3 regions of the Streptomyces sp. NPDC005496 genome follow, and region 2 is predicted to be linked to each of the others. Evidence: riboswitches for the same ligand, from Rfam matches in the RefSeq annotation. Region 2 holds a riboswitch; each other region holds the start of a gene.
What was found. Region 2 has a riboswitch for cobalamin ahead of ACFYQQ_RS13985 (CbtB-domain containing protein). Riboswitches for the same ligand answer to the same signal wherever they lie in the genome.

Region 1: linked by a shared signal. The riboswitch ahead of ACFYQQ_RS10205 (ribonucleoside-diphosphate reductase subunit alpha) and the one ahead of ACFYQQ_RS13985 (CbtB-domain containing protein) in region 2 are both predicted to bind cobalamin.
Region 3: linked by a shared signal. The riboswitch ahead of ACFYQQ_RS05465 (prenyltransferase/squalene oxidase repeat-containing protein) and the one ahead of ACFYQQ_RS13985 (CbtB-domain containing protein) in region 2 are both predicted to bind cobalamin.

What each region holds. Positions count from the first base shown of each region.
Region 1 is NZ_JBIAJQ010000003.1:334,280-344,467, reverse strand. It holds gene cyc1 (epi-isozizaene synthase) at 115-1,200, shown strand; gene ACFYQQ_RS10225 (cytochrome P450) at 1,197-2,567, shown strand; gene ACFYQQ_RS10220 (GlxA family transcriptional regulator) at 2,614-3,576, opposite strand; gene ACFYQQ_RS10215 (hypothetical protein) at 3,670-3,903, shown strand; gene ACFYQQ_RS10210 (ribonucleotide-diphosphate reductase subunit beta) at 3,816-4,829, opposite strand; gene ACFYQQ_RS10205 (ribonucleoside-diphosphate reductase subunit alpha) at 4,829-7,204, opposite strand; cobalamin riboswitch at 7,334-7,493, opposite strand; gene ACFYQQ_RS10200 (GNAT family N-acetyltransferase) at 7,547-8,059, opposite strand; gene mctP (monocarboxylate uptake permease MctP) at 8,142-9,752, opposite strand; gene ACFYQQ_RS10190 (DUF3311 domain-containing protein) at 9,749-10,021, opposite strand.
Region 2 is NZ_JBIAJQ010000004.1:341,035-351,222, reverse strand. It holds gene ACFYQQ_RS14025 (LLM class flavin-dependent oxidoreductase) at 1-646, shown strand, start outside; gene ACFYQQ_RS14020 (NtaA/DmoA family FMN-dependent monooxygenase) at 665-2,074, shown strand; gene ACFYQQ_RS14015 (homoserine O-acetyltransferase) at 2,269-3,420, opposite strand; gene ACFYQQ_RS14010 (bifunctional o-acetylhomoserine/o-acetylserine sulfhydrylase) at 3,417-4,778, opposite strand; gene ACFYQQ_RS14005 (GNAT family N-acetyltransferase) at 5,079-5,582, opposite strand; gene ACFYQQ_RS14000 (DUF6479 family protein) at 5,952-6,320, opposite strand; gene ACFYQQ_RS13995 (four-helix bundle copper-binding protein) at 6,484-6,849, shown strand; gene ACFYQQ_RS13990 (histidine phosphatase family protein) at 7,057-7,665, opposite strand; cobalamin riboswitch at 7,809-7,952, shown strand; gene ACFYQQ_RS13985 (CbtB-domain containing protein) at 7,989-8,210, shown strand; gene ACFYQQ_RS13980 (CbtA family protein) at 8,236-9,018, shown strand; gene ACFYQQ_RS13975 (TetR/AcrR family transcriptional regulator C-terminal domain-containing protein) at 9,121-9,717, opposite strand; gene ACFYQQ_RS13970 (acyl-CoA dehydrogenase family protein) at 10,075-10,188, shown strand, end outside.
Region 3 is NZ_JBIAJQ010000002.1:193,737-203,924, forward strand. It holds gene ACFYQQ_RS05455 (ATP-binding protein) at 1-1,100, opposite strand, end outside; gene ACFYQQ_RS05460 (PP2C family protein-serine/threonine phosphatase) at 1,287-2,363, shown strand; cobalamin riboswitch at 2,542-2,675, shown strand; gene ACFYQQ_RS05465 (prenyltransferase/squalene oxidase repeat-containing protein) at 2,783-4,018, shown strand; gene ACFYQQ_RS05470 (SCO2322 family protein) at 4,015-4,665, shown strand; gene ACFYQQ_RS05475 (CbiQ family ECF transporter T component) at 4,782-5,888, shown strand; gene ACFYQQ_RS05480 (ABC transporter ATP-binding protein) at 5,885-7,567, shown strand; gene ACFYQQ_RS05485 (ECF transporter S component) at 7,564-8,394, shown strand; gene ACFYQQ_RS05490 (transglycosylase SLT domain-containing protein) at 8,770-9,183, shown strand; gene ACFYQQ_RS05495 (steroid 3-ketoacyl-CoA thiolase) at 9,329-10,188, opposite strand, start outside.

The DNA of each region.
Region 1 (10,188 bases), on a different contig from region 2:
TTCCCAGAACGGTCAGTTGTAGTGCTGAATGGGAAGTGCGGGGATACGCAACGGCGCACGCCCGGCACAGCGGGAGAGGTGTAGCGCCAACAGGCGGCTGAGAGGGGTTTGTTCGTGCATGCTTTCTCACACGGCACTTCATCGACGACGACCGCGGTCGCGGTGCCACCGGCGCTCTCTCTTCCGGTGATCGAGACCGCGTTTCCCCGTCAACTGCACCCGTATTGGCCCAGGCTGCAGGAGAACACCAGGGCCTGGCTCCTCGAAAAGCGCCTCATGCCTGCGGACAAGGTCGCGGAATATGCCGACGGCCTGTGCTACACGGACCTCATGGCGGGCTTCTACATAGGCGCGCCCGACGAGGTGCTCCAGGCGATAGCGGACTACAGCGCGTGGTTCTTCGTTTGGGACGACCGTCACGACCGCGACATCGTCCACGGCCGCCCGGCCGCCTGGCGGAGGCTCAGGTTCCAGCTGCACGCGGCGCTCGACTCGCCGCGGGACCACCTGCACCACCAGGATCCCCTGGTGGCAGCGTTCGCGGACAGCATGGTCCGGCTGTACTCGTTCCTGGGCGCCGACTGGAACGCCCGGTTCGCCGAGCACTTCCACGCGGTGATCGAGGCGTACGACCGGGAATTCCGCAACCGGACGTCGGGCACGGTGCCGACGGTCGAGGAGTATCTCGAACTCCGGCGGCTCACCTTTGCCCACTGGATCTGGACGGATCTGCTGGAGCCGAGCGCGGGGCTCGAAATTCCCGCCGCCGTCCGGGAGGACCCGGCATATCTGCGGGCGGCCCTCCTCAGTCAGGAATTCGCCGCCTGGTACAACGATCTCTGCTCCCTCCCGAAAGAGATCGCGGGAGACGAAGTCCATAATCTCGGAATCAGTCTCATCCAACACGAGGGGATGACTCTCGAAGAGGCTGTCACAGAAGTGCGCCGACGCGTCGAAGAATGCATTTCAGAATTCCTCGCCGTCGAAAAGGACGTGGTGCGGCTCGCCGACACCCTCGCGGACGGGACCGTGCGGGGAAAGGAATTGAGTGTGGCCGTGAAGGGCTGTCTCTCCAATATGCGGAACTGGTTCAGCTCCGTGTACTGGTTCCACCACGAGTCCGGCCGGTACATGGTCGACAGCTGGGACGACCGTTCCACACCCCCGTACGTCAACAACGAAGCGGCAGGTGAGAAATGACCGTCGAGTCCGTACGGCCCGCGGCACCCGAGGCACCGGAGTCGTCCATCCCGCCTTTGGCCGGTGGCGGTATCCCCGGTCTCGGCCACGGCTGGAAACTCGTCCGCGATCCGCTGGGCTTCCTGGCGCAGCTGCGCGACCACGGTGACGTCGTCCGGCTCAAGCTGGGCCCCAAGACGGTGTACGCGGTCACCACGCCGGCCCTCACCGGGGCGCTGGCGCTCAGCCCCGACTACGAGATCGGCGGCCCGCTGTGGGAGTCCCTGGAGGGGCTGCTCGGCAAGCACGGGGTCGCGACCGCCAACGGCCCCCTCCACCGGCGCCAACGCCGCACCATCCAGCCCGCGTTCCGGGCCGACATCATCCACGAGTACGCGTCCGTGATGGAGGAGGAGGCGCGCGCGTTCGCCGACCGCTGGGCGTCGGGGAAGCCCGTCGACTGCACCTCGGAGTCCTTCCGGGTGGCCGTGCGGATCGCGGCCCGCTGCCTGCTGCGCGGCCAGTTCATGGACGAACGCGCCGAACGGCTGAGCATCGCGCTCACGACGGTGTTCCGCGGTATGTACCAGCGCATGGTCATCCCCGCGGGACCGCTCTATCGGCTGCCGCTTCCGGCCAATCGCAAATTCGACCGGGCATTGGCCGATTTGCACCTTCTGGTCGACGAGATCATCGCCGAGCGCCGCGCATCTGGTCAAAAGCCGGACGATTTGCTGACGGCATTGCTGGAGGCGAAGGACGACGACGGGGAGCCCATCACCGAGCAGGAGGTCCACGACCAAGTCGTCGCGATACTCACCCCCGGAAGCGAAACCATCGCGTCCACGATCATGTGGCTCTTGGACGTCCTCACGGCACACCCGGAACAAGCGGCCAAGGTGAGTGCGGAGGTCGAATCCGTCGCAGGGGACCGGCCTGTCGCATTCGGTGACGTCCGAAAGCTGACGCACACCAACAATGTCGTCGTCGAAGCCATGCGACTGCGTCCCGCCGTATGGATATTGACGCGCCGGGCGGTGACCGAAACCGAGCTGGGCGGCTATCGCATTCCGGCCGGTGCCGACATCGTCTACAGCCCGTACGCGATACAGCGCGATCCCCGGTCGTACGAGCGGCACCTGGATTTCGATCCCGACCGCTGGCTTCCGGAACGCTCCAAGGACCTGCCGAAGTACGCCATGCGCCCGTTCAGCGTGGGCAACCGCAAGTGCCCCAGCGACCACTTCTCGATGGCGCAGCTCACGCTCATCACGGCGACGGTGGCCGCCAGATGGCGCTTCGAGCAGGTCGCCGGGTCGAACGACGCGACCCGCGTCGGCATCACCCTGCGCCCGCACGACCTGGTGCTGAGGGCCGAGCCGCGCTGAGCCGGGTCCGCGGGGTGCGCCCTCGGGGGAGGTCGCACCCCGCGCCTCAGGCGGCCCGCGGACCCCGGAACGCGCGGCGGTAGGCGCCCGGCGTCGTCCCGAGGCTGCGCATGAACTGGTGGCGCAGCGCGGCCGCGTTGCCGAAGCCGGTCCGGCCGGCGATCGCGTCCATCGTCTCGTCCGTGACCTCCAGCAACTCCTGTGCCAGCAGCACGCGTTGGCGCAGCAGCCAGCGGTACGGCGTGGTGCCGGTCTCCTGCTGGAAGCGGCGCGCGAAGGTGCGCGGGGACATGTGGGCGCGGGCCGCGAGCTGCTCGACCGTCACCTCCTGGTCCAGGTGGCGCTCCATCCAGACGAGCACCTCGCCGACGGTGTCGCACTGCGAACGGGGCAGCGGCCGCTCGATGTACTGGGCCTGCCCGCCGTCCCGGTGCGGGGGCACGACCATGCGGCGGGCGACGGCGTTGGCGACCTCGGGCCCGTGCTCCTTGCGCAGGAGGTGCAGGCAGGCGTCGATGCCGGCGGCGGTGCCCGCCGAGGTGATCACCGGGCCCTCGTCGACGTAGAGCACGTCCGGCTCGACGACCGCCCGCGGGAACTGCCGGGCCAGCGCGTCCGCGTGGTGCCAGTGCACGGCGCAGCGCCGACCGTCCAGCAGCCCGGCCGCGCCCAGCACGAAGACACCGGAGCACACGCTGAGCACCCGGGCGCCCCGCTCGACGGTGCGGCGCAGCGCGTCGAGCAACTCCTCGGGGTACGCGCGGTCGGCGTAGGAGTCGCCGGCCGGCACCACGACGAGGTCGGCCTCCTCCAGCCGCTCCAGGCCGTGCTCGGCCGTCAGCGTGAACCCCGCGTGCGTGCCCAGGGTGCGCGGCCCCGCCGAGGCGACGGCGAAGTCGTACACGGGGAGCCCCTCGTCGCTGCGGTCGAGTCCGAACACCTCGCAGACGACGCCGAGTTCGAAGGGGTGCACCCCGTCCAGCAGGACCACGGCCACGTTTTTCAGCATGCCGCCAGTGTGCCTGGAACGTGGCAGTAATTCGAGGGTCTACGGCAGTACTGCCACTGACCCCGGGGCGCGATCGGCGCGACAGTGGTGTTCATGGAGACACTCGTGAACACCACCGTCGCCCTGCTCACCGTCCTCGCGCTCTTCCTGGTCCTGGCCCTGCCCTCACTGATCGGCCTGCGCCACGAGTGGCGCGTCGACCGCGAGCTCAGGGCCGCCCGGGGGAGCGCCCGCCCGGCTCAGAAGTCCTCGTCGAAGCCGACCGAGCCCTCCACCGCGACCTGGTACGCCGAGGGACGGCGCTCGAAGAAGTTGGTCAGCTCCTGAACACCCTGGAGCTCCATGAAGGAGAACGGGTTCTCCGAGCCGTACACCGGGGCGAAGCCGAGGCGCGTCAGGCGCTGGTCGGCGACGCACTCCAGGTACTGCCGCATGGAGTCCGTGTTCATCCCCGGGAGGCCGTCACCGCACAGGTCGCGCGCGAACTGCAGCTCGGCCTCGACGGCCTCCCGCAGCATGGCGGTCACCTGCTCCTCCAGCCGCTCGTCGAAGAGGTCGGGCTCCTCCTTGCGGACCGTGTCGACCACCTCGAACGCGAACGACATGTGCATCGTCTCGTCGCGGAACACCCAGTTGGTGCCGGTCGCCAGGCCGTGCAGGAGACCCCGGCTGCGGAACCAGTAGACGTACGCGAAGGCGCCGTAGAAGAACAGCCCCTCGATGCACGCCGCGAAGCAGATCAGGTTCAGCAGGAAGCGGCGGCGGTCGGACTTCGACTCCAGCCGGTCCAGCTTCTCCACCGAGTCCATCCAGCGGAAGCAGAACTCGGCCTTCTCCCGGATGGACGGGATGTTCTCGACCGCGTCGAAGGCCGCCGCGCGGTCCTCCGGGTCCGGCAGATAGGTGTCGAGCAGCGTCAGATAGAACTGGACGTGCACGGCCTCCTCGAACAGCTGGCGCGACAGGTACAGCCGCGCCTCCGGGGAGTTGATGTGCTTGTAGAGCGTCAGCACCAGGTTGTTCGCGACGATCGAGTCGCCGGTCGCGAAGAACGCGACGAGCCGGCCGATCATGTGCTGCTCGCCCTGTGACAGCTTCGCCAGGTCGGCGACGTCCGAGTGGAGGTCGACCTCCTCGACGGTCCAGGTGTTCTTGATCGCGTCCCGGTAGCGCTCGTAGAAGTCCGGGTAGCGCATCGGGCGGAGCGTCAGCTCGAAGCCCGGGTCGAGCAGGTTCTTGGTCTCGCTGGACATCACTGGCAGGCCTCGCAGGACTCGGGGTTCTCAAGGGAGCAGGCGACGGCGTCGGCGTCGGCGTTCGGGGCCGCCTGCACGGGGACGGGGGTCTGCGCCCGGGCGGCGCGGGCGATGCGGGTCGCGGGACGCGAGCGCAGGTAGTACGTCGTCTTCAGGCCCGACTTCCAGGCGTACGCGTACATCGAGGAGAGCTTGCCGATGGTCGGCGTCTCCAGGAACAGGTTCAGCGACTGCGCCTGGTCCAGGTACGGGGTCCGGGCGGCGGCCATGTCGATCAGCGCGCGCTGCGGGATCTCCCAGGCCGTGCGGTACAGGTCCCGCACCTCCTGCGGCACCCAGGTGAAGCCCTGCACCGAGCCGTTCGACTCGCGCAGCGCCTCCCGGGTCTGCGCGTCCCACACGCCGAGCCGCTTGAGCTCGTCCACCAGGTAGGAGTTGACCTGGAGGAACTCGCCGGACAGCGTCTCGCGCTTGAACAGGTTGGACACCTGCGGCTCGATGCACTCGTACACGCCGGCGATGGAGGCGATCGTCGCGGTCGGCGCGATGGCGAGCAGCAGCGAGTTGCGCATGCCGACGGCCGCGATCCGCTCGCGCAGGGCCGCCCACCGCTCCGGCCAGGCCGGCTCGGTCGCGTAGTGGTCGGGGTGCAGCACACCGCGGGCGGTGCGGGTCTTCTCCCAGGCGGGCAGCGGGCCGTTGCGCTCGGCGAGGTCCGCGGACGCCTCGTAGGCGGCCAGCATGACGCGCTCGGCGATCCGGGTGGAGAGCCGCTTCGCCTCCGGGGAGTCGAAGGGCAGCCGCAGCTTGAAGAAGACGTCCTGGAGGCCCATCGCGCCGAGGCCCACCGGGCGCCAGCGGGCGTTGGAGCGGCCCGCCTGCTCGGTCGGGTAGAAGTTGATGTCCACGACCCGGTCGAGGAACGTCACCGCGGTGTGGACGGTCTCGTCCAGCCGCTCCCAGTCGATGTCCCCGTCCACCACGAACGCCCCGAGGTTGACCGAGCCCAGGTTGCAGACCGCGGTCTCCCCGTCGTCCGTGACCTCCAGGATCTCGGTGCACAGGTTCGAGGAGTGCACGGTGTGCCCGGGCTCCGCCGTCTGGTTGGCGGTGCGGTTGGCGGCGTCCTTGAAGGTCATCCAGCCGTTGCCGGTCTGCGCCAGCGTGCGCATCATCCGGCCGTACAGGTCCCGGGCCGGGATCGTCTTCCGCGCGAGCCCGGCCTCCTCGGCCGCGCGGTACGCGGCGTCGAACTCCTCGCCCCACAGGTCGACCAGCTCGGGCACGTCGGACGGTGAGAACAGCGACCAGACGCCGTTCGCGTCGACCCGGCGCATGAACTCGTCCGGGATCCAGTGGGCGAGGTTCAGGTTGTGCGTACGGCGGGCGTCCTCGCCGGTGTTGTCGCGCAGCTCCAGGAACTCCTCGATGTCGGAGTGCCAGGTCTCCAGGTACACCGCCGCCGCGCCCTTGCGCCGGCCGCCCTGGTTCACGGCGGCGACCGAGGCGTCCAGGGTCTTCAGGAACGGGACGATGCCGTTGGAGTGCCCGTTCGTGCCGCGGATCAGCGAACCCCGGGAGCGGATGCGGGAGTAGGACAGGCCGATGCCGCCGGCGTGCTTGGAGAGGCGGGCCACCTGGTGGTAGCGGTCGTAGAGGGAGTCCAGCTCGTCCAGGGGCGAGTCGAGGAGGTAGCAGGACGACATCTGGGGGTGCCGCGTACCGGAGTTGAAGAGCGTGGGGGAGGACGGCAGGTACTCGAGCCGGCTCATCAGGCCGTAGAGCGCGGCCACTTCGTCGACGGCGCGCGGGGTGTCGTCCTCGGCGAGGCCGGCGGCGACGCGCAGCATGAAGTGCTGCGGGGTCTCGATCACCTGCCGGGTGATCGGGTGCCGCAGGAGGTAGCGGCTGTGCAGCGTGCGCAGGCCGAAGTAGCCGAAGCGGTCGTCCCCGGCGGTGTCCACGAGCGCGTCCAGGCGCTCCGCGTGCAGGCGGACGAACTCGGCGGTGCGGTCCGCGATCAGCCCCTCCCGGTGGCCGACGGCGACCGAGGCGGAGAAGGAGGTGACGCCCTGGGAGGCGGCCTCGGCGGCGATGCCGATCGTCAGCAGCCGGGCGGCGAGGCGCGAGTAGACGGGGTCCTCGGAGATGAGTCCCGCCGCGGCCTCGGTGGCCAGCTCGCGCAGCTCCGCCCCGTCCGCCCGCGCGGACCGGCCGCGCAGGGCGGCGGCGGCGACCCGGCCGGGGTCGGCGCCGGGGAGGTCTGCGGTGAGGTCGGTCAGGGTCCGCAGCAACGCGGCACCGGGACCGTCCGTCTCCGCCGCTGTCGCGGACGGTGTCGCTGCGGCCGGATCGGCTGGCGCGATGGTCACGTGGGGCTCTCCCTCGCTCGGCACGGGGCCTGGAGGGAGGGCAGCGGGGCACACGTCACCCCGGCACGGGTACGCGTGCGTCCACCGGCCCACTCCACGAGGCCCGGACGTCTGGGCACCCGGACCGGACGGGCCGGGCGCACTGTCGGCAGGTCCTCGGACTGACCGTGTGCGCGAACACGCACAAGTACACCGTTGCGGGACAGTTCCGGATTCGCACCGGATTCCCCTGCGGCGACAGCGAGCATGAGCATACATCTTGTGCCGGGCCGTCGACGCACCCCCACATGTTGTGTCGTGTCGGCTCCGGAGGGTGTCAGTCGGCCGCGGTGGACGCAGCTGTCAGAGCGTCAGTTCGTAGGTCAGCAGCAGGATGTCGTCGAGCTCCGGGACGGGATTCCAGTCGCGCTCGGGGGTCCGGACGAAGCCGAGCCGCTCGTAGATCCGGTGCGCGGCGCGCATGGTCCGCTGGGTCGACAGCACGACGCGGACGCAGCCCTCCGTGGCCCGCGCGCGGTCGACGCAGGCGCGCACCAGGGCCTCGCCCGCTCCTCTTCCGCGCGCCTGCGGGGCGACCGCCAGCATGCGGATCTCGGCCTCGCCGGGACGGGCCAGCTCGGCCATGGCGTTGCCGGCCGACGGCACGTACGTCACCCCGCCGAGCACGGTGGCGTCCCGGTCCACGGCGACCAGGACCTCGGCCGCGGCGGCGCGCCGCGCGACGTCCCGCAGGTGCACCAGGTAGCCGTCGCCCTCCCCGAAGTCGAGCAGACCGTCACCGAGATACGCCTGTGCGGTGATCTCCCCGAGCGTCCCGTACTCCCCGGGCAGCGCCCGCCTGACGATGATGTCCATGCGGGTGAGTCTGCCGGACGGGAACGACGTCGGGCCGCCGGTTTTCCTCCGGCGGCCCGACATGGTGTGTACGAGAGGGACTTCAGTGCGAGGTGCCCGCCGTGGCCGGCGGCAGCTCCACCTGGACGCCCGGGTCCCCGGCGTCCGCCGTGTAGTCCTCCGGCGACGTCTCGTCCAGGCCGTCGGGAGCCTTCACGGCACGCAGGACGAAGGTGAGCACGACCGTGACCGCCAGGTTCAGCACGAAGGCCGTCAGCCCGATGTAGCCGATCTCCCCGATGCCGGGAATCTCCTTCGAACTGCCGCCGAAGTGCCGCTGCGTCGGGGAGGCGACCCCGTACGCGGCGAAGGTGCCGTAGACCATGCCGACGGCCCAGCCGGCGAGCAGCGCCCAGCGGTGGAACCAGCGGGTGAACAGGCCGCCGACCAGCGCCGGGAAGGTCTGGAGGATCCAGATGCCGCCCAGCAGCTGGAAGTTGATCGCGACCGTCTTGTCCATGGTGAGGACGAAGGCCAGCGCGCCCACCTTCACCAGCAGCGAGACCAGCTTGGAGACCTTGGTCTCCTGCTGCGGCGTCGCGTCCGGCTTGATGAAGTCCTTGTAGATGTTGCGGGTGAAGAGGTTCGCCGCCGCGATCGACATGATCGCCGCCGGCACCAGCGCGCCGATGCCGATGGCCGCGAAGGCCACGCCCGCGAACCAGTCCGGGAACATGTTCTCGAACAGCTGCGGGATCGCCAGCTGCCCGTTCTGCACCTTCACCCCGGCCGCGATCGCCATGAACCCGAGCAGGGCGAGCAGGCCCAGCATGAGGGAGTACAGCGGCAGGATCGTGGTGTTGCGCCGGATCACGTCACGGCTGCGGCTGGACAGCGTCGCCGTGATCGAGTGCGGGTACATGAACAGGGCGAGCGCCGAGCCGAGCGCGAGGGTGGCGTACGTCCACTGCCCGGCCTCGGCGGGCACGACCCCGCCCGCGCCGGCGGCCGTGTACTTCTCGCCCGCCGCCTTGAAGATCTCGTCGAACCCGCCCAGCTTGATCGGGATGTAGATGATGGCCACCGCGATCACGATGTAGATCAGGGTGTCCTTCACGAACGCGATCAGGGCGGGCGCCCGCAGCCCCGAGGAGTAGGTGTAGGCGGCCAGCACGCCGAACGCGATGAGCAGCGGCAGGTCCTTCACGAACCAGTTGGTGTTCTCGCCGCCGCCGACGCCCATCACGTCCAGCACCGCCTGGATGCCGACGAGTTGCAGGGCGATGTACGGCATCGTGGCGAGGATGCCGGTGACGGCGACCGCGAGCGACAGCCCCTTGGAGCCGAAGCGCCCGCGCACGAAGTCGGAGGTCGTCACATAGCCGTGCTTGTGCGAGACCGACCACAGCCGCGGCAGGAAGGTGAAGATCAGCGGGTAGACGAGGATGGTGTACGGCACCGCGAAGAAGCCGGCCGCGCCCGCCGCGTAGATCGCCGCGGGGACGGCGACGAACGTGTACGCCGTGTAGAGGTCGCCGCCGAGCAGGAACCAGGTGACCCAGGTGCCGAACGACCGTCCGCCCAGGCCCCATTCGTCGAGGCTGTGCTCGTTCTCGGCCTTGCGCCAGCGCGCGGCCAGGAAGCCCATGACCGTGACGGCCAGGAAGAAGAAGATGAAGACGCCGAGGGCGACTCCGTTCACGCCGTCGTTCACTTCGACGCACCCCCGTCCTTCGTCGCGCGGGCGCGCTGGTCACGCTGGTCACGCTGCCAGAGCTGGTACGCGGTCATCGTGAGCAGCGTGGAGATGAGCACCCACAGCATCTGGTACCAGTAGAAGAACGGGATTCCGATGAACGTCGGGTCGGTCTTCGCGTAGGAGCCGACCCACAGCATCGCCACGAACGGCGCGACGAGGCAGACGGCAATGACCACGCGGACCGGTGTCACCACCGGTGGCTTGACTTCGGGCACATCTGACATTCCGCGGCTCCGTCCCCTCGCTGATCACCTGTGTAATGCGCAGGCAATGTAGGCGACGGTGTCACGCAGACGGAACCCCCCGTCCGCATATCGGTCCCGACCTGGGGATTCTCCGCGGCGGCGAATGCCCCACGACGGCGTTTTCCGCACTCATGAGGGCTCGCTTC
Region 2 (10,188 bases):
CGACGCGGAGATCCGCGACACCGCCACCGGCCGCTTCATCGACCGCGACAAGCTGCACTACATCGACTTCGAGAGCAGGCACTTCAGCGTCAAGGGGCCCTCGATCACCCCCCGGCCCCCGCAGGGCCAGCCCCTCGTCGGCGCACTCGCCCACCAGACCCCCTCGGGCGCCCCGTTCCGTCTGCTCGCCGGCTCCGCCGACCTCGGATTTCTCACCCCGCACGACAGCGGCCAGGCCCGCGACCTCGTCGCCGCCGTCCGCACCGCCCGGGCCGCCGGCGGACGCGCCGAGGAGCCGCTCCACCTCTTCGGCGACCTCCTGGTCTTCCTCGACGAGGACCCGGCCGCGGCGGCCGCCCGCCGCGACCGCCTGGACGACCTGGCGGGACACCCGTACACCGGTGACGCACCCGTCTTCACCGGGACGCCCGCACAACTGGCCGACCTGCTGACGGAGTTGAGCGAGGCCGGACTGTCCGGCTTCCGGCTGCGGCCCGCCGTCGCCGGTCACGACCTCCCGGCGATCACCCGGGGCCTGGTGCCCGAACTCCAGCGCCGCGAGGTGTTCCGGCACGCGTACGAGAGCGACACCCTGCGCGGCCTGCTCGGCCTCGCCCGCCCCGCGAACCGCTACGCCACCGCCTGAGCCCGAGGACTTCCAGCCATGAGCAAGCCGTTGACCACGTCGTCCGACAAGCCGCTGAAGCAGATCCACCTCGCGGCCCACTTCCCCGGAGTCAACAACACCACCGTGTGGAGCGACCCCGCGGCGGGGAGCCACATCGAGTTCGATTCGTTCGCGCACTTCGCGCGGACCGCCGAACGCGCCAAGTTCGACTTCCTGTTCCTCGCCGAGGGGCTCAGGCTGCGCGAACAGGGCGGACGCATCTACGACCTGGACGTCGTGGGCCGCCCCGACACCTTCACCGTCCTGTCGGCCCTCGCCGCCGTCACCGACCGCCTCGGCCTGACCGGCACCATCAACTCCACCTTCAACGAACCCTACGAAGTGGCCCGGCAGTTCGCGAGCCTCGACCACCTCTCCGACGGGCGGGCCGCCTGGAACGTCGTCACCTCCTGGGACGCCTTCACCGGGGAGAACTTCCGCCGCGGCGGCTTCCTCCCGCAGGAGGAGCGGTACTCCAGGGCCAGGGAGTTCCTTGCGACCGCCCACGAACTCTTCGACTCCTGGCACGGGGATGAGATCGCCGCCGACCAGCAGAGCGGCACCTTCCTGCGGGACGCGCGCGCCGGCGCCTTCGCGCACCGGGGGCAGCACTTCGACATCCAGGGCCGGTTCAACGTCCCGCGCAGTCCGCAGGGGCGCCCCGTGATCTTCCAGGCCGGCGACTCCGAGGAGGGGCGGGAGTTCGCCGCCGCCGACGCGGACGCCATTTTCAGCCGGCACAGCACCCTGCAGGCGGGCCGCGCGTTCTACAGCGACGTCAAGGGACGCCTGGCCCGCCACGGCCGCACCCACGACCAGCTGCTGATCCTGCCCGCCGCGACCTTCGTCCTCGGCGACACGGACGCCGAGGCGGAGGAGATCGCCCACGAGGTGCGCCGCCTCCAGGTCAGCGGAGCGACCGCGATCAAGCACCTGGAGTTCGTCTGGAACCGCGACCTGTCCGGGTACGACCCCGACGGCCCGCTGCCCGACATCGACCCCGACCCCGGCGAGCACACCGTCGCCCGGGGCCGCGCCCAGGTGCGGATGTACCGCGACCCGGTCGCCACCGCCAGGGAGTGGCGCGAGCTCGCCGCCGCGAACAAGTGGTCCATCCGCGACCTCGTCATCGAGACCGGCAACCGCCAGACCTTCATCGGCTCCCCGGCCACGGTCGCCGAGTCCATCGACTCCCTGGTCCAGGCGGACGCCGCCGACGGCTTCATCCTGGTCCCGCACATCACGCCCGGCGGACTCGACCCCTTCGCCGACCGGGTCGTACCCCTCCTCCAGGAACGCGGCGTCTTCCGGCACGACTACACGGGCACGACCCTGCGCGACCACCTCGGCCTGGCCGAGCCCGCCGCCCGGCGCTCCGACGCGGAGGCGGACCGCGTGGCGTCCTGACGCCGGACAGGTCGCCGTGCTAGGGCCTGTCTGACAATTCCCGTCTGCCTCGCGACGCCATGCACGCACTCTCGCCGCACCGGGCGCAGACCCAAGTACGTCCAGTACGAGGCTCTACGCCCGGCACGCCGAGAGCACGCACCTGACGCCGCGAGGCCGCCCTCCGGGCGACGACGGGAATTGTCAGACAGGCCCTAGTCCAGCAACTCCCGGACCAGCGCGGCGACCTGCGCCACCTCGATGAGGAAACCGTCGTGGCCGTACGGCGAGACGACCGTGCGCAGGCCGTCCGCCGTGCCGATCCCGGCCACCAACTCGGCCTGCTGGTACGGGGGATAGAGACGGTCGGAGTCGACCGCGGCGACGAGCGTCCGAGCGGTCACCCGGCGGAGCGCGGCGCGCGTACCGCCGCGGCCCCGGCCGACGTCGTGACTGTTCATGGCCTCGGCCAGCGCGACATAGCTCCCCGCGTCGAAGCGGCGCACCAGCTTGGCGGCATGGTGGTCCAGATACGACTCCACCCGGTACCGGCCGCCGCGCCACGGGTCCTCCGCGTCCTGCGGAGCACGCCCGAAGCGGGCCCGCAGCTCCGGCTCGCTGCGATAGGTGACGTGGGCGAGACGGCGCGCCAGGCCGAGCCCCGCGTGCGGACCGCCACCGGGCCCGGCGTCGTGGTAGTCGCCGCCGCGCCACCCCGGGTCGGCGCGGACCGCGTGGACCTGGGCCGCGGCCCACGCGATCTGTTCGGCGCTCGCCGCGGCCGTGGTCGCCAGCAGCAGGAGCGCCGCCGAGCGCTCCGGATACGACACGGCCCACTCCAGGGCACGCATCCCGCCCATCGAGCCGCCGATGACCAGGGCCCACCTGCCGATGCCCAGCGCGTCCGCCAAGTCGGCCTCGGCGGCCACCTGGTCACGCTGCGTCAGAAACGGGAAGGCGCCGCCCCAGCGCCGTCCGTCGGGCCGCCGGGAGGACGGACCCGTACTGCCCTGGCAGCCGCCGAGCACGTTCGGGGCGACGACGAACCAGCGGTCGGTGTCGAGAGCCCGGCCGGGGCCCACCAGCCCGTCCCACCAGCCCGGCGTCGGATGGCCGGGACCGGCGGGACCGGCCACGTGGCTGTCGCCGGTGAGCGCGTGCAGCACCAGCACCGCGTTGGACCGGTCCGGCGCGAGCCGACCCCAGGTCTCGAACGCCAGGCGCACCCCGGGCAGTTCACCGCCCGCCTCCAGGGGCAGCGGCCTCTCCCGGACGTGCCAGTGGCGCCGCCCGGGCGGGTCCCCCTCCCGCCAGGCACCCGAGGCAGGCGGGAGGGGGAGCGGAGACGTCGTCGGTACGGTGCTCAGGACGCGCCCTTCGCCGCCCGGAAGCCGGCCTCCAGGTCCGCCTTCAGATCCGCGAGGTTCTCGATGCCGACCGACAGGCGCACCAGCCCCGGCGAGGTCCCGGTGGCGGCCAGGCCCTCCTCGTCGAGCTGGCTGTGCGTCGTGGACGCCGGATGGATGATGAGGCTGCGTACGTCACCGATGTTGGCGAGGTGGCTGAACAGTTCGACCGCGTCCACGAACCGCTTCCCCGCCTCGACGCCGTCCCGCAGTTCGAAGGCCAGCACCGCGCCCGCACCGCGCGGCAGGTACCGCTGCGCGGCCTCGTGCCAGCGGTTGGACGCGAGCCCCGGATAGTGGACGGCCGCGACCTCGTCGCGCTGCTCCAGCCATTCGGCCAGGGCCTGGGCGTTGGCCGAGTGCCGCTCGATGCGCAGACTGAGCGTCTCCACGCCCTGGAGGAGCAGGAACGCGGAGTGCGGGGACAGCGCGGGGCCGAGGTCACGCAGCAGCTGTACCCGCAGTTTGACGGCGAAGGCTCCCGGGCCGAGCGCGGGCCAGTACCGCAGCCCGTGGTAGCTGGGGTCGGGCTCGCTGAAGTCCGGGAAGCGGTCGGCGTGCGCGCCGAAGTCGAAGGTGCCGCCGTCCACGACGACACCGGCGATGGTCGTCCCGTGCCCGCCGAGGAACTTGGTCGCCGAGTGGACGACGATGTCGGCGCCGTGCTCGATCGGCCGCAGCAGGTACGGCGTGGGCACGGTGTTGTCCACGATCAGCGGGAGGCCCGCCGCGTGGGCGACGTCCGCGACGGCCCGGACGTCGAGGACGTTGCCGCGCGGATTGCCCAGCGTCTCCGCGAACAGGGCCTTGGTGGTGGGCCGGATCGCCGCCCGCCACGCCTCGGGGTCGTCCGGGTCGTCGACGAAGGACACCTCGATGCCGAACTTCGGCAGGGTGTGGCGGAAGAGGTTGTACGTGCCGCCGTACAGGGACGTGCTGGAGACGATGTGGTCGCCGGCGCTCGCCAGGGTCAGGATCGCCAGGGTCTCCGCCGCCTGCCCGGAGGCGAGGGCCACGGCGGCGACACCGCCCTCCAGCGCCGCGACGCGCTGCTCGAAGACGTCCTGCGTGGGGTTGTGGATGCGCGTGTAGATGTTGCCGGGCTCGGCGAGGGAGAACAGGTCCGCGGCGTGCCGGGTGTCGCGGAAGACGAACGAGCTGGTCTGGTAGATGGGCACCGCCCGCGCCCCGGTCGTCGGGTCCGGCACGGCACCGGCGTGGACCTGCTTCGTCTCGAACGACCAGGCCGAGGTGTCGGGCCCGGCGGGTTCCTCCTCGGGGGTGTGACCTGCGGTGACGGAGTCGATCGGCTGGCTCATGGTTCTCCCTGGTGCGGTGTGCGAGGGCGCGCGAGTGGGCGAGGGCGTGGCGTGGCGGCAGCCGTCGGGGGCGCGCCACGGGGGCGGAGCGGACGGGTACCGGACAGCGCTTCGGGCGCCGATTCCTGGCGGGCTCAGTCGACGCCGGGACACCCGGTGGTGGTGACGCGCGCGTGGTCGACGTACCGGCGGGTCACGAGGACGGTCGGGCGGCCGGTGCCCGGGCGTCGGAGAGCGGCCGGCCGCCGGGCGGGCAGGGGAGGGGACGGCCGGCGCGGGGCCGCCGGGATTCCGGCGCGCTCAGGCGACATGGGCGCCGCCGCCGGGGTGCGGTGCGAGGAACTTGCTGAAGCACACGCTGAACGGGTTGCGGTCGTACGGCGCGTAGGGCGGCACGCGGTGCCAGCCCTCCCGCGCGTAGAGGGCCCGGGCCTCCGGCTGCAGGGCGCCCGTCTGGAGCCACAGCCGCTCGACGCCGAGCTCCCGCGCCGTCGACTCGACGGCGCCGAGGGCGGCCCTGGCCAGGCCGCGCCCGCGGTGGTCGGCGTGCACGAACACGCGCTTGACCTCGTGCCGGTCCGGCAGCCTGCGCAGGGACGCGGTCACCACGGGGACGTCGTTCGCGTAGCCGATCCAGGTGACGACGATCTCGTCCGCCGACGGCTGCGGCGCACGTACGCGCCGGTGCTCGACGGGGGCGTAGCGGGGGGCCAGTTCGGCGGACATCAGCTCGCGCAGCCGGACCGCCGCGGCGGCGTTCCAGCTCTCGGACTCCCACCTCAGGGTGGCGGACGGCAGGCTCATGGTGCTTCCTCGCGGGGGACGGGCACGGGGTGCGGACGCCCGTGGACCTGCATGGTCACCCCGGCCGAGGACGCGTGTCCTCCCCTTCGGCGCGATGTTCGCAAGACGGAAACAGTGCGTTCGCAGAAGCCCGGCGCGACTCGGCGCGCGCCTTGGCGCGGCTGCCCGACGGCCTGGTGATGCCGGGCCGGCCGCTCCGGTCAACGGCCTTGTGACGCCGGCCGTTCGCTCCCGCCCCGCCCGTCCCGCCCGTCGTGTCGGCCGCTCGCGGGGCAGCGCACACCTCACCACCGGGGCACCCGGCGCCGGCCCCGGTGGACGAGGCGGCCCCGCCAGCCGTGGGGCCGCGGGCGCGGCCCCGGAGTGCTCTCAGTGGGCGCCCGAACCGCCGCCGCCGAAGGAGCCGCTGGAGCCGCGGCTCCACCGCTGCCTGGTCCGGTCGCGGCTCGGCCGGGAGGCGATGTTGCCGTGCGCCGCCAGCTCGTACGGCGTCAGCCGCCGGCTGCTGCGGGGCACCTCGTCGGGCTCGCGGTTCTCGCTGACCTCGAAGACCGGGCCGCTCTCGGGCGGTTTCGGCTGTTCCTCGGGCCCCGGCCGGTCGTTCTCCCTGCCGCGTATCCGGCTGTCCATCCACATGGCGCCGGCCAGCAGTGCCACGACGGCCAGCCCGATCGCGAGCGGCGCGAAGCCGGCCACCAGACCGCGGTCCGCAGCCATGTCGATCCCTGGTGTGCTCATGGCGCATCCGTCCCTCGTGTGGTCCTGGCGCGCGAGTACCCCCCGGCCCACGGGCGAATCGGAATGACAAATTCCGATCGGTCGGCCGCCGTCCCGGCGGGGCGTGGCCGTGGACGCCGGGTTTGACAAGGGAGACCGGGGCAACCCGGACCAGGTGACCTCAATGACATCTGAGCAGGAGCTCTTCCGGTTCCTGGAGGACCGTTTCACCTGCGCGCAGTCGTGCACGGAGTGTGCGCGGGCGTGCGCGCTGCGCGCGAGCCTCGTGGAACCGGACGGGCCGAAGGAACAGGAACTCGTCCGCCGCAAGGGCATCATGTGCGCGGAGGTGTGCGACGCGACGTGCCGCATGCTGTCCGAGCAGGCGGGCCTGGACGAGGCGGGCATGCGCGTCCAGCTGGAGTGGTGCCGGGACGTCTGCCTGGAGTGCGCCGACGTCTTCGACGACCACCCCGGCGCGCAGGACAGCGCCAAGGCCTGCCGCGAGTGCGCCCAGGCTTGCACCGACTTCATGGCCACGCTCCGCTGAGACCGGGCTCTCGCGGCTTCGGGTCCGGCACTTGGGCGGCACCGCCGGCATTTCCGGCGCGCGCGACGTCGACGGGGCCGGACCGCCGTACGCACCGGCGAAACGCGGCCGTCCTGCCTGGGTCGTCTCAGCCGCTGTCCGTGCCGGGTGACGTCAGTCGCCGTCCGCGCCGAGGTGGTCTCAGTCGCCGCCCCTGTCGAAGCGGTCTCAGCCGGCCTCGGTGCCAGAGCCGTCTCGGTCCGCTTCCACGCCCGTGAGGGGGCGGCCGACCCGGACGTTCCAGCGGTCCGCGCGGCCACTGAGTTCCGTGGCGGTCAGCGGCGGTACGTCGATCCGCCAGAACGCCGTCTCGGGCACCCCGAGCGCCCTCACCACCGCCGCCCGTACGACCTCCGGTTCCACGACGGCGATCACGCGTCCCGAGAGCTGCGCCGCCGCGTCCAGCCGCCCGGCGACCCGGTCGCACAGGTCCCGCACCGACTCCCCGCCGTGCGGAGCGGCCTTGGGGTCGGCCAGCCAGCGCACGACCGCGTCCGGCTCCCTCGCGCCCACCTCGTCCAGCGTCGCGCCGCGCCAGCGACCCACGTCGAGACCGGCCAGCGCGGCCACCTCGACGGCGTCCAGGCCGAGCGCGCCCGCGCTGTCACGGCAGCGCGCGCTGGGGGAGACCCACACCTCACCCCTCGCCGTGAGCGTGCCGGCGGCAGCCCGCGCGAGCCGCAGACCGGCCGCGTCGGCGGGGCAGCCGTCGTCGAAGCGCGCCTCGCGCAAGGCCCTGCTGGACGCCGCTGAGATCAAGGTCACTCGGGTCGTCATGGATCCGCTTTCGTGGTCGTGATGGTGCCGTCCCCGTGCCCAACCTCCGTGCGCGGCGGGCGAGTTGACGACCCGCGGGCGCCCCGGGGCGCGCTCCTCCGGACTCATGCGCCCTTGGCCGGGCCTCCGCTTCGCGGTACGGTCTCGACGATATTGACGACGGTCCGGCGGAAGCCCGGTGAGAATCCGGCACGGTCGCGCCACTGTAAGCCAGGCAACGGCCGCCCCCTCCAAGGGCGGTGAGGGCCCGGCAAGTCAGACCCGCAGCCGTCGTCCTGTGCACCACCACGATGGGACGCGAGTTCCCCAGGAGGTCCTGCCACATGGCGCAGTCCGTCGCTCAGCCGGCCGTCACGCCCACCGCCGTTCCCGCGAAGCTGCCGATCAGCGCGATCGCCCCCTGGGCGGTCTTCTTCGGCATCCTGATGCTGGTCCTGCTCTACTTCGTCGGCGCCGAACAGGGCGCCACCTCGCTCGTCTCCGGTGAGAACGTGCACGAGTGGGTGCACGACGCCCGCCATCTGCTCGGCTTCCCCTGCCACTGACGGCGACAGGGAAGCGTACGAGTCGATGAACTCGGCAACAGTGAGAAACCTGCTGGTGCGCGGCATGCTGGCGGGTCTCGCCGCCGGCGTGCTCGCCCTGGTCGTCGCGTACTTCCTCGGCGAGTCGCGGGTGGACGCCGCGATCGCCTACGAGGAATCGCACGCGCACCATCACGAGCACGGCATGGAGGCGGTGACGCGCACCATGCAGTCCACCGGCGGCCTGGCCACCGGTGTGCTCGTCTACGGCGTCGCCTTCGGCGGCATCGCGGCCCTCGCGTACTGCTTCGCCCTCGGCAGGATCGGCCGCTTCGGGCCGCGTGCGAGCGCGCTGCTCCTTTCGACGGCGGGGCTCGTCGCGGTGTACGTCGTGCCGTTCCTCAAGTACCCGGCGAATCCGCCGGCGGTGGGGGACGCCGACACGATCGGCAAGCGCACGACGCTGTACTTCCTGATGACGGTGCTGAGCGTGCTGCTCGCCGTCGCCACCGTCATCCTGGGCAAGCGCCTCGCGCCCCGACTGGGCAACTGGTACGCCACCTTGGCGGCGGGCGCGTTCTTCGTCGCCGCCGTGGGCCTGGCGTACGCGTTCCTGCCGGCGTTCGACGAGGTGCCCAAGGACTTCTCGGGCACCTTGCTCTGGCAGTTCCGGCTCGCCGCGCTGGCGATCCAGGTGACGCTGTGGACCTCCTTCGGGCTCGTCTTCGGCGAGCTGGCCCACCGGCTGGCGGTCGGCGGGACGCCCCGGGTGACGGGGCAGGGTGAGGAGAAGGCGTCCGCCGCCCCGGCGGCTTCCGCGGCGCCCTGAGCGTGCACGAACGACGGGCCCCGGACGACCGGGGCCCGTCCGCACGCGCCGGAGGGACGCTTCCGGCCGGAGCCGCGTGCCGGTGCCCGGTGAGCGCGCGTCTCACCTCAGCCGTTCGAAGCCGTCCAGCATCGCGGTGAGACCGGTCTCGAACCGCGCGGCGGCATCCTCGTCGGCGCCTTCCGGCTCCGGGTGCCGCACCGCCACGCTCAGTGCGTGCCCGACGGTGAACTCCCGTAGACAGCGCGCGACATGGGCTGCCTGCGACGGATCGAAACCGGCGGCTGCGAGGTGCCCGGTGAGCCGTGCGCACACGTCCGCCGCCGCCCGTGAGCGCACCGGGTGCGTCGCGAACACCGCGACGGCGTGCGGGTGGTCGAGCAGGGTGGCCCGCAGTCGCAGGCAGTACTCCCCGGCCACGGTCCGCCAGGACTCCTCCCAGGGCAGCGATTCGAGGTCGGCCTCGGCGAAGAGGAGTTCGGCGACGCCGTCGAAGAGCGCGTCCTGGTCCTCGAAGTAGCGGTACGCGGCCATCGGGTCGACCCCGAGGCCCGCGCCGAGCTTGCGCATCGAGAAGGCGCGCAGGCCGTTGACGTCGATCAGCGCCAGGGCCGCCGCGGCGATGCGGGAACGATTCAGCGCCGGTCTGGGAGGAGGGGGCGTCGGGCCGGTCCCCGCTGCGTGTCTGTCGGTCTTCATGAGACGAGTCGGTCCAGGTTCGTGGTCGGGCCGCTTCCGGCACCGTTCGGAAACCGGTCGGGGGGCCGGTTACGGAACTCCCCGCATGCTACGTCCGGCGCGTCGTCCGGAACATGGGCGGTACGGCGGCACGGGCGCTCGCGTGCGCCCTCGCCGGGGCCGGGCCGCACGAGCCTTCGCGTATGCCCCGCCTGGACCGGGCCGTACGAGCCTTCAGTGCGCCCTCACTGGGACCGGCGGGACCTGCCGCTCCCTCCCGGCGCGTCATCGGCATTCCCAATTTCTGGAACGAGTTCTACTGTGTGCGCCGTCGAGTCCGGGTGGGACCTGCCGATCCACTGGGAGCCAGGAGGCGCCGTGCATCTCGAATACACGCCCGAGCAGCAGCGGTTGCGGACCGAACTGCGCGGCTACTTCGCCCGGTTGGTGCCGGACAACGCCTACGCCCGCCACGGCGAGCCGGCGGCCCAG
Region 3 (10,188 bases), on a different contig from region 2:
CGGGCCAGCGCCCGGTAGTGGTCGCGGTGCCGCCGCCGTACCGCGGGCTCCTCGCCGAGCGCGCGGAGCCAGTCGGCGCCGAACTCCCGGACGGTGTCCAGGAGCCGGAAGCGGGCCGGGTCGGTGCGGTGGCGCACCACGATGGACTGCTCGACGAGCCGGTCCAGCAGCGCGCCGACCCGTCCCGCGGGCAGCGGTCCGCCCGCGCACACGTCCTCGGCGGCCGTCGCGCGGAAGCCGCCCGCGAAGACCGAGAGCCGGGCCCACAGCAACCGCTCCTGGGGCGCGCACAGTTCGTGGCTCCAGCCGATGGCCGTGCGCAGCGTCCGGTGGCGCGGCGGGCCCGCGTCCCCGGTCGGGGTGGACAGGTCCAGCCGGGAGGGCGGGCGGCGTTCGACGAGCCGGCCGTGCAGTTCCTCGACGGAGAGGTCGGCGAGGCGGGCGGCGGCCAGTTCGATGGCGAGGGGGATGCCGTCGAGGCGGCGGCAGACGGCGGTGGCGGCGGCGCGGCTGAGGTCGTCCAGGACGAAGGCGGGGTCGGCCGCGGCCGCGCGGTCGGCGAAGAGTTCCACGGCGTCGTCCTTCACCGGCAGCGGCTCCAGGCGCAGCACCCGCTCGCCGGGCAGGCCGAGGGGTTCGCGGCTGGTGACGAGGACGCGCAGTCCGGGCAGGGCGGACAGCAGGGTCCCGGCGAGGGCGGCGCAGTCCGCGAGGACGTGCTCGCAGGAGTCCAGGACGAGCAACAGCCGTTTGTCACGGGCCCATTGCGCGAGCACGTCGGTGACCGGTGCCGTCGACCGGTCGGCGAGGCGCAGCGCCTCCACCACGGCGAGGCCGACCAGTCCCGCGGTGTGCAGCGGGGACAGCTCGACCAGCCAGACGCCGTCCGGGTACGCGTCCGGGGCGGCGCGGCCCGCGGCCCGCAGGGCGAGCCGGGTCTTGCCCACCCCGCCGGTCCCGACGACGCTCACCAGCCGTCCGGCGTCCACTCCGGGGTCCAACGCCCGGTCGAGCCACTGGAGTTCGGCACGCCTGCCGACGAAGCTGCGGGTCTCGGGCGGGAGGTTGCCCGGTCGGTCACCGTTCGATGGCTGGGACACACGGCACAGTGTGACGAGAGCAGTCCCACACCGCGCACGGCTCACCGAACTCGGACACAAAGCCCTGATGTGCCGCCACTTCCCGGCACATTCCGAAGAGATGCGATCAACCCCCTGTTGGTCGGAGGGTGACGGGCGATAGTCGGAGATCGTCGGAGGATGACCGCGAGGGAGCAGGGGCAATGGATGACCGCCAGGGACGCGGGCCGCACGGACGCACGTGAGAGGAGCCCGCGCCTGCCGGCCGCGCCGCTGGCCGTCTGCCTGCTGATCGCGGTCCCCGACCTGCTCTTCGACCAGGTCCCCTCCCTGATCACGATGCTGCTCATCGCCCCGCTGACGGCCTGCGTCCGGCTCGGACCGCGGTCCACCCTGCTGGTCTGCTGCTGCTCGGCGGCCCTGGGACTGGTCATGGGCCTCGCCGAGGAGGTGCCGCCCCTGGAGCTGACCGTGCGCTGGAGCGGACTCGTGCTCGGCTGCGCCCTGACCGTGTACGCGGCCCGGCAGCGCGAACTCCTGGACCGGATGCTGGTCCAGGCCCGCGAGGTGGCCCGGGTCACCCAGGAGGCGATCCTGCGGCCCATCTCGAAGAACCTGGACGGGACGCAGGTCTGCACCCGCTACCACTGCGCCGCCCTGGAGTCGACGGTCGGCGGGGACCTGTACGACGTCGCGATGACGCGGTACGGACTGCGGGTCCTCGTCGGTGACGTGCGCGGGCACGGCCTGGACGCCCTCAGGCTGACGGCCGACACCATCACCGGATTCCGTGAACTCGCTTACACCGCACCGGACCTGACGGTGCTGGCGGAGGGCCTCGACGCCCGGCTCGCCCCGGAACTGGGCCCCGAGGACTTCGTCACCGCGGTGTTCGCCGAGTTCGCGCCCGGCGAGGTGCGGCTGGTCAACTGCGGCCATCCGGCGCCGCTGCGCTCCGGCGACCGCGTCGAGCTGCTCGAATCCGGGGTGCCCAGCACGCCGTTGGGGCTGGCGCCCGAGACGCGTCAGTACCGCGTACGGCTCCAGCCCGGCGACCGGCTCCTCCTCTACACCGACGGCCTGACCGAGGCCCGCGACCCGGACGGCAACGCCTTCCCGCTGCTCGGCGAGGCCGCGCTCGCCCTGCGCGAGCCCCTGCCCGACGACGCCCTGCACGCGCTCTACACCCGGCTGACCACGCACACCGGGGGTGCGCCCGACGACGACCTCGCCCTGGTCCTGTGCCAACCGCTGGAGTCGACGGTCCCCGCACGCACGCCCTGACCCGGCGCGCGCCGTGCCGCGCGTCCCGGCGTCAGGCCACCGGGGTCCGGTTCGCCGCGTCCGCCTCCGGCCGGAACCGGGCGGTCTCCCCGTCGTCGCCGTCGGCCGCGACCTTCCGGGCCGCCCGTGCCGGCCCCGCCCACGGGGTCCGCACGGGCGGCCCACGGGCGCCTGGCTACGGGCCGGTAGAGTGAGCGCGTCGTCATCACACCCGTACGGGGGGAAGCCGGTGCAATTCCGGCGCTGACCCGCAACCGTGAACCGTCCGCCGGACGGTGAGCCGGATCGCCTCGCGCGGGACGTGACCGGCTCGCGCCATCGGCAGCCCGCCGCTGGCCGGCACCGTCGAGGGATACGGGGCCGGAGCCACCCGGTACTCCAGCGTGCCCGGTGCTGCCCGGCTCCCCGCAGGGAGAGTCATGATTGTTCGCCGCAGCGCCGCGGTACTCGCCGTCACCGCCGTGATCGGTACGGCGGCCGCATCCGCCGCCCTCGCCGACGACTCGTCCCCGTCCGCCTCACCGTCCCAGGCGCTCCCCTCCGGCCTCTACGGCTCCGCCGACCCCACCTACGACGGGGTCTGGCGGCAGTCGCTCACGCTGCTGGCCCAGCACACCACCGGGGTGAAGCCCGCCGTGAAGGCCGTCGACTGGCTGACCGGTCAGCAGTGCGCGAACGGCGCCTTCGCCCCGTACCGCGCCGACGCGTCCGCGAAGTGCGGCGCCAAGACGATGGTGGACACCAACAGCACGGCCGCCGCCGTGCAGGCGCTCGCCGCGCTCGGCGGTCACGACGCGGAGAGGGACAAGGCCGTGGCCTGGCTGAAGTCCGTCCAGAACAAGGACGGCGGCTGGGGCTTCGCCGCGGGCGGGGCCAGCGACGCGAACTCGACGTCCGTGGTGATCGGCGCCCTGGCCGCCTCGGGCACCGCGCCCGGCGACACCGCCAAGGACGGCAGGTCCCCGTACGACGCCCTGCTGAAGCTGTCCGTCCCGTGCGACGAGGACGGTGGCGGCGCCTTCGCCTACCAGCCCGACAAGAAGGGCGCCCTCGCGGCCAACGAGGACGCGACGGCGGCCGGCGTGCTCGGCGCCCTCGGCAAGGGGTTCGCGGCGAAGGCCGGCAAGGCGGCGGACGGCGCCGACTGCGCGGACCCGAAGAAGCTCACGCCCGGGGACGCGGCCCGCAACGGCGCGGCCCACCTCGCCGGCGCCCTGCGCGGCACCTCGCACCTCACGTCGGCGATGCCCGGCGCGAAGGACCAGCCCGACCACGGCAACACCGCGGACGCGGTCGTCGCGCTCGCCGCCGCGGGCCGGACCGAGGACACGAAGAAGCCGCTGGCCTGGCTGGAGAAGAACTCAGGCGCGTGGGCCGCGAAGTCCGGTCCCGCCGCGTACGCCCAGCTGATCTTCGCGGCGCACGCCACCGGCACCGACCCGCGCGACTTCGGCGGTACCGACCTCGTGGCGCGGCTCGCCGCGACCGGCCCCGCGCCCCAGTCCGCCGGCCAGACGGACGCCCCGGGCGAGAAGAAGAAGGACGGCGACGAGGAAGGCGGCCTCGGCGTGTGGTGGATCGTCGGTGTCGGCCTGGTCGCCGGTATCGGCGTCGGCTTCCTGATCAGCGGCCGCAACAGGAAGCGCCAGCCGTGACCCGGCGCGGTGCCGCCGCCGTCCTCGCCGTGCTGCTCCTGGTGCTCGGCGGGGCCGGGCAGGCCCAGGCCGTCGGCTACCGCTACTGGTCGTTCTGGGACCTGAGCGGCGGCTCCTGGACGTACGCCACGCAGGGCCCGTCGACCGCGCGGCCCTCCGACGGCGACGTGCAGGGCTTCCGGTTCGCCGTGAGCGAGGACTCCTCGCGCGCCACGAAACCGCGTACGAAGCCGGACTTCGACGCCGTCTGCGGCGGGACGCCCGCCCGCGACGGCAGGAAGCGGATCGCGCTCGTCCTGGACTTCGGTACGGCCGCGGACGCGCCGTCCGGGCAGACGCCGCCGCGCGCCCGCACGGCCTGCGCGCGCGTCGGCACCGACGCGACGACGGCCGACGCGCTCGCCGCCGTCGCCAAGCCGCTGCGCTACGACACCAACGCGCTGCTGTGCGCCATCGCGGGCTACCCGCGGACGGGCTGCGGCGAACAGGTCGCGGCCGGCGACCCCGACTCCTCGGCACGGCCGCGGTCCGCGTCCGAGTCCGGTTCGGGGGGCTCCGGCCCCTCGGCCGGCCTGCTCGCGGGCCTCGCGGCGGTGGCGGCGCTGGGGGCGGCCGCGATATGGCAGGCCCGGCGCCGCCGGCACTGAGCGAGGTGGCACCTGTGACGACGGACGAGAACCACCGTCCCGCCCCGGCCGAGGACCGCCGTCCCCCGGGAGGGGGCGGGCCCCGCCGCGAGCCCGGTGAGCGCTTCCCCGGCTCCGTGCCCCGGCGCCGCCGCCCCTTCACCGTGGAGGCGAACCGCGGCAACGCCCTCCACCCGGGCGCCTGGTGGATCTGGGCCCTGGGCCTGGGCACCGCCGCCTCCCGCACCACCAACCCCCTCCTGCTCGGCCTGCTCGTCGGCGTGGCCGGCTATGTCGTGGCCGTCCGCCGCACCGACGCGCCCTGGGCCCGCTCCTACGGCGCGTTCATGAAGCTGGCCCTCGCCGTGCTGGCCGTGCGCCTGGTGTTCGCCGTGTTCCTCGGCTCGCCCATCCCCGGCGAGCGGGTCCTGGTCGCGCTCCCCGAGGTCCCCCTGCCGGACTGGGCCGAGGGCGTGCGCATCGGCGGCGACGTCACCGCCGAGGGACTGGTCTTCGCGCTGTACGACGGCCTCAAACTGGCCACGCTGCTGTCCTGCGTGGGCGCGGCGAACGCCCTCGCGAACCCGGCCCGGCTGCTCAAGTCGCTGCCGGGCGCGCTCTACGAGGCGGGCGTCGCCGTGGTCGTCGCGCTGACGTACGCGCAGAACCTGATCACGGACGTCCAGCGGCTGCGGGCGGCCCGGCGGTTGCGCGGGCGCCCCGACCGGGGTCTGCGCGGTCTGCTCCAGGTCGGACTGCCCGTTCTGGAGGGCGCGTTGGAGCGCTCGGTCGCGCTGGCGGCGGCGATGGACGCGCGCGGGTACGGGCGCACCGCCCAGGTCCCGGCCGCCGTCCGCCGCACCACGTCCGCGCTCACCCTGGGCGGGCTGCTCGGCGTCTGCGCGGGAACCTACGGAGTGCTGACCGCGGAGGGCGGGACGTACGGGCTGCCCGTGCTCGTCGCCGGGGTGGCCGCCGCGCTCGGCGGCCTGTGGCTGGGCGGACGCCGTACGCTGCGCACGCGCTACCGGCCGGACGCCTGGGGCCCGCGGGCCTGGCTCGTCTCGGCCTCCGGGGTCGCGGTGGCCGCGCTGATGGTCGTGGCCGGCTCGCGGGACCCGGCGGCCCTGCACCCCGGCGTCGTCCCGCTGACCGCACCCGCCCTCCCCTTGTGGCCCGCAGCGGCGATCCTGCTCGGGCTGCTGCCCTCCGTCGTCGCCCCCACCCCCAAGGAGTCCTCATGATCCGCTTCACGGACGTCTCGGTGACGTACGAGGGGGCCGCGGAACCGGCCGTCCAGGGGCTGGACTTCGAGGTCCCGGAGGGTGAACTGGTGCTGCTGGCGGGCCCGTCCGGGGTCGGCAAGTCGACGGTGCTGGGCGCGGTCGGCGGTCTGGTCCCGCACTTCACCGGCGGCACCCTGCGCGGCCGGGTCACCGTCGCCGGGCGGGACACCCGCACGCACAAGCCGCGCGAACTCGCGGACGTCGTGGGCACGGTGGGCCAGGACCCGCTGTCCCACTTCGTCACGGACACCGTCGAGGACGAACTCGCTTACGGCATGGAGTCGTTGGGGCTCGCCCCGGACGTGATGCGGCGGCGGGTGGAGGAGACGCTGGACCTGCTGGGTCTGGCCGACCTGCGCGACCGTCCCCTTCTCACCCTGTCCGGCGGCCAGCAGCAGCGGGTCGCCATCGGCTCGGTGCTGACGCCGCACCCCCGGGTGCTGGTCCTCGACGAGCCGACGTCCGCGCTGGACCCCGCCGCCGCCGAGGAGGTCCTCGCCGTCCTCCAGCGCCTCGTCCACGACCTCGGGACGACGGTGTTCCTCGCGGAGCACCGGCTGGAGCGGGTCGTGCAGTACGCGGACCGCGTGGTCCTGCTGCCCGCCCCGAGGGCCGCGCCCGTCCTCGGCACCCCGGCCGAGGTGATGGCCGTCTCCCCGGTGTACCCGCCGGTGGTGGAGCTGGGCCGCCTCGCGGGCTGGTCGCCGCTCCCGCTGACCGTGCGCGACGCCCGCAGGACCGCCGGGGCGCTGCGCGAACGCCTCGCGACGCGCACCCCGGCACCGGTGCCGGCGCCGGGCACGGCGCGGCATCCCGGGCCGGCCGGGACTGCGGCCCGCCGCCCCCGGTTCGCGCTCAGGCGCTCGCCGGTCGACGCCGCTCCCCCGGCCACGGCCGCCGTCGAGGGCCTCGCCGTCCGTCGGGGCCGGGCCGAGGTGCTGCGGCAGGTGGACCTGACGGCCGCCCCGGGCGAGACCATCGCGCTGATGGGCCGCAACGGCGCGGGGAAGTCGACCCTGCTCGCCGCGCTGGTCGGGCTGGTCGAACCCGCCGCGGGATCGGTACGGGTCGGCGGGTCGGTGCCGCACCGCACCGCCCCGCGCGACCTCGTGCGCCGCGTCGGACTCGTACCGCAGGAACCACGGGACCTGCTGTACGCGGACACGGTGGCCGCCGAGTGCGTGGCGGCCGACCGCGACGCGGGCGCCGAACCGGGCGGCTGCCGGGCGCTGGTGCGCGAACTGCTGCCGGGCATCGAGGACGGCACGCATCCGCGCGACCTGTCCGAGGGCCAGCGGCTGGCCCTCGCGCTGGCCGTCGTCCTGACGGCGCGCCCCCCGCTGCTGCTGCTCGACGAACCGACCCGCGGCCTGGACTACGCGGCGAAGGCCCGCCTGGTCGCCGTGCTGCGCGCCCTGGCGGCGGAAGGCCACACGATCGTGCTGGCCACGCACGACGTGGAGCTCGCCGCCGAACTGGCGCACCGGGTGGTGATCCTCGCCGACGGCGAGATCGTCGCGGACGGTCCCACGGCCGAGGTGGTCGTCGCCTCCCCGTCCTTCGCCCCGCAGGTTACGAAGATCCTCGCCCCCGAGCGGTGGCTCACCGTCGCCCAGATACGGGAGGCCCTCGCGTGAGCGGATCCCCGTCCACCGGCCGGCCGCGGCCCCGCGCCGTCCGCCTCGGCCCGCGCTCGGTCGCCGCCCTCGTGCTGGTCGGCGCGGTGGGCGTCGGCGGGTTCGGCTGGCCGCTCCTCGCCGACCCCGGCGCCCAGGTGAACGCGCACAGCCAGGACGCGCCCTGGCTCTTCGCGGTCCTCCTCGTACTGCTGGTCGCCGTCGTCGCGGCGACGATCTCCGAGTCCGGCCTCGGTCCCAAGGCGGTCGCCATGCTCGGCGTGCTGGCCGCGACCGGTGCCGCGCTACGGCCGATCGGCGCCGGGACCGCCGGGATCGAGCCGATGTTCTTCCTGCTGGTGCTGAGCGGGCGGGTGCTCGGGCCCGGCTTCGGCTTCGTCCTCGGGGCCGTGACCATGTTCGCGTCGGCCCTGCTCACCGGCGGTGTCGGTCCGTGGATGCCGTTCCAGATGCTCTCCATGGGCTGGTTCACGATGGGCGCCGGGCTGCTGCCCGCCCCCGACCGGCTGCGCGGCCGGGGCGAGCTGGCGATGCTCGCCGCCTACGGCTGCCTCGCGGCGGTCGCGTACGGGACGGTCATGAACCTCGCGGGCTGGCCGTTCCTGCACTCGATGGCCTCCAGCGTCGCCTTCGACCCCCACGACCCCGTCCACGAGAACCTCGTACGGTTCCTCGCCTACTGCCTGGCGACCTCGCTCGGCTGGGACCTGGGCCGGGCCGTGGTCACCGTCGCCCTGACCCTCACCGTGGGCGGTCCCCTGCTGCGGGCGCTGCGCCGGGCCACCCGCCGGGCCGCCTTCGAGACCCCGGTCACGTTCGAGCCGTGACGTCGTGCGGCCCGCGTCACATCCGCCGGCCGCAGCGCGTCACCCGCGCGCACGCTCCGTGAGAGCGGGCGTGAGGCGGCCCACAGGACCTTGGTCCTCAACTAACCCGGGTCGTAGCCGCCAGTGGTGACATGTACCCGACGTCCAGGGCGCTGACCTGGGCTTTGAGAGCCAGGTCACAGAAGGCACTTCTCCCCCGCTTGCGACCACCACTAGTAAAAGGGGTCATTGCGGACACCGGGTGGGCCTGTTTCTCTGGAGGAGTCGCCAGGCGCCGACGTGCCCTCCCGGGTCGCGGCGCCGCAGTGTGCCCCCGCCGCCTCCGCGCGGTCCCGGCATGCCGGCGCGTCCCCGTCCCCGAAGAAAAGGTGCTTCGTGTCCGTCTCCGTCATCCGTCGCGTCGCCTCCCCGAAGAAGGCCCTCACCGCCGCCGGCCTGGCCGCCCTCACGACCGGCGTGGTGCTGGTCGCGGCCCCCGCCCAGGCAGCGACGACCTCGGTCTCCTCCGCTCAGTCGATCGCGCACAAGATGATCCCGGACGCCGCGCAGTACAACGCGTTCAGCAAGATCGTCGAGCACGAGAGCGACTGGAACGTCACCGCCACGAACTCCTCGTCCGGCGCCTACGGCCTCGTCCAGGCGCTGCCCGGCAACAAGATGGCCACCAAGGGCTCCGACTGGAAGACCAGCGCCGAGACGCAGATCAAGTGGGGCCTGGACTACATGAACGACCGCTACGGCAGCCCCGTCGGCGCGTGGAACTTCTGGCAGAGCCACGGCTGGTACTGAGCCGCACCCACCGGCGCCGTCGGCGCCCCTGGCATGACGCCGGACGCGGGGCCACGACTCCCCCGGCACCCCCGTACGCGAAGGCGGCGGCCCCTGATCCCCGGGCCGCCGCCTTCGCCGTGCTCCGGGCGGCGCCCCTCGCGGGTCAGAGCCGCTGGATGATCGTCCCGGTCGCCAGCGCCCCGCCCGCGCACATCGTGATGAGCGCGAACTCCGCGTCCCGGCGCTCCAGTTCGTGCAGCGCCGTCGTGATGAGCCGCGCACCGGTCGCCCCGACGGGATGCCCGAGGGCGATCGCGCCGCCGTTGACGTTGACCTTCTCCAGGTCTTGCCCGAAGACCTGGGCCCAGCTCAGCACCACCGACGCGAACGCCTCGTTGATCTCCACGAGGTCGATGTCCTTGAGCGACATGCCGGCCTTGCCGAGCACCGCCCGGGTCGCGTCGATCGGCCCGTCCAGGTGGTAGTGCGGGTCGGCGCCGACCAGCGCCTGGGCGACGACGCGGGCCCGCGGGCGCAGCTTGAGCGCCCGCGCCATCCGCTTCGACGCCCACATCAGGGCGCAGGCACCGTCGGATATCTGCGAGGAGTTGCCCGCGGTGTGCAGGGCGGTCGGCATCACCGGCTTCAGCCGGGCCAGCGCCTCCATGCTGGTGTCCCGCAGCCCCTCGTCCCGGTCGACCAGGCGCCACATGCCCTGCCCGGCCCGCTGCTCCTCCTCGGTGGTGGGCACCTGCACGGCGAACGTCTCGCGCTTGAAGCGCTCCTCGGACCAGGCGATCGCGGCCCGCTCCTGGGAGATGAGCCCGAGCGAGTCCACGTTCTCCCGGGTCAGCCCTCGCCGGCGCGCGATGCGCTCGGCGGCCTCGAACTGGTTCGGCAGGTCGACGTGCGCCTCCTCGGGGAAGGGCTTGCCCGGACCGTGCTTGGACCCCGAGCCCAGCGGGACGCGGGACATCGCCTCGACCCCGCAGCTGATCCCGATGTCGATCACGCCGGCCGCGA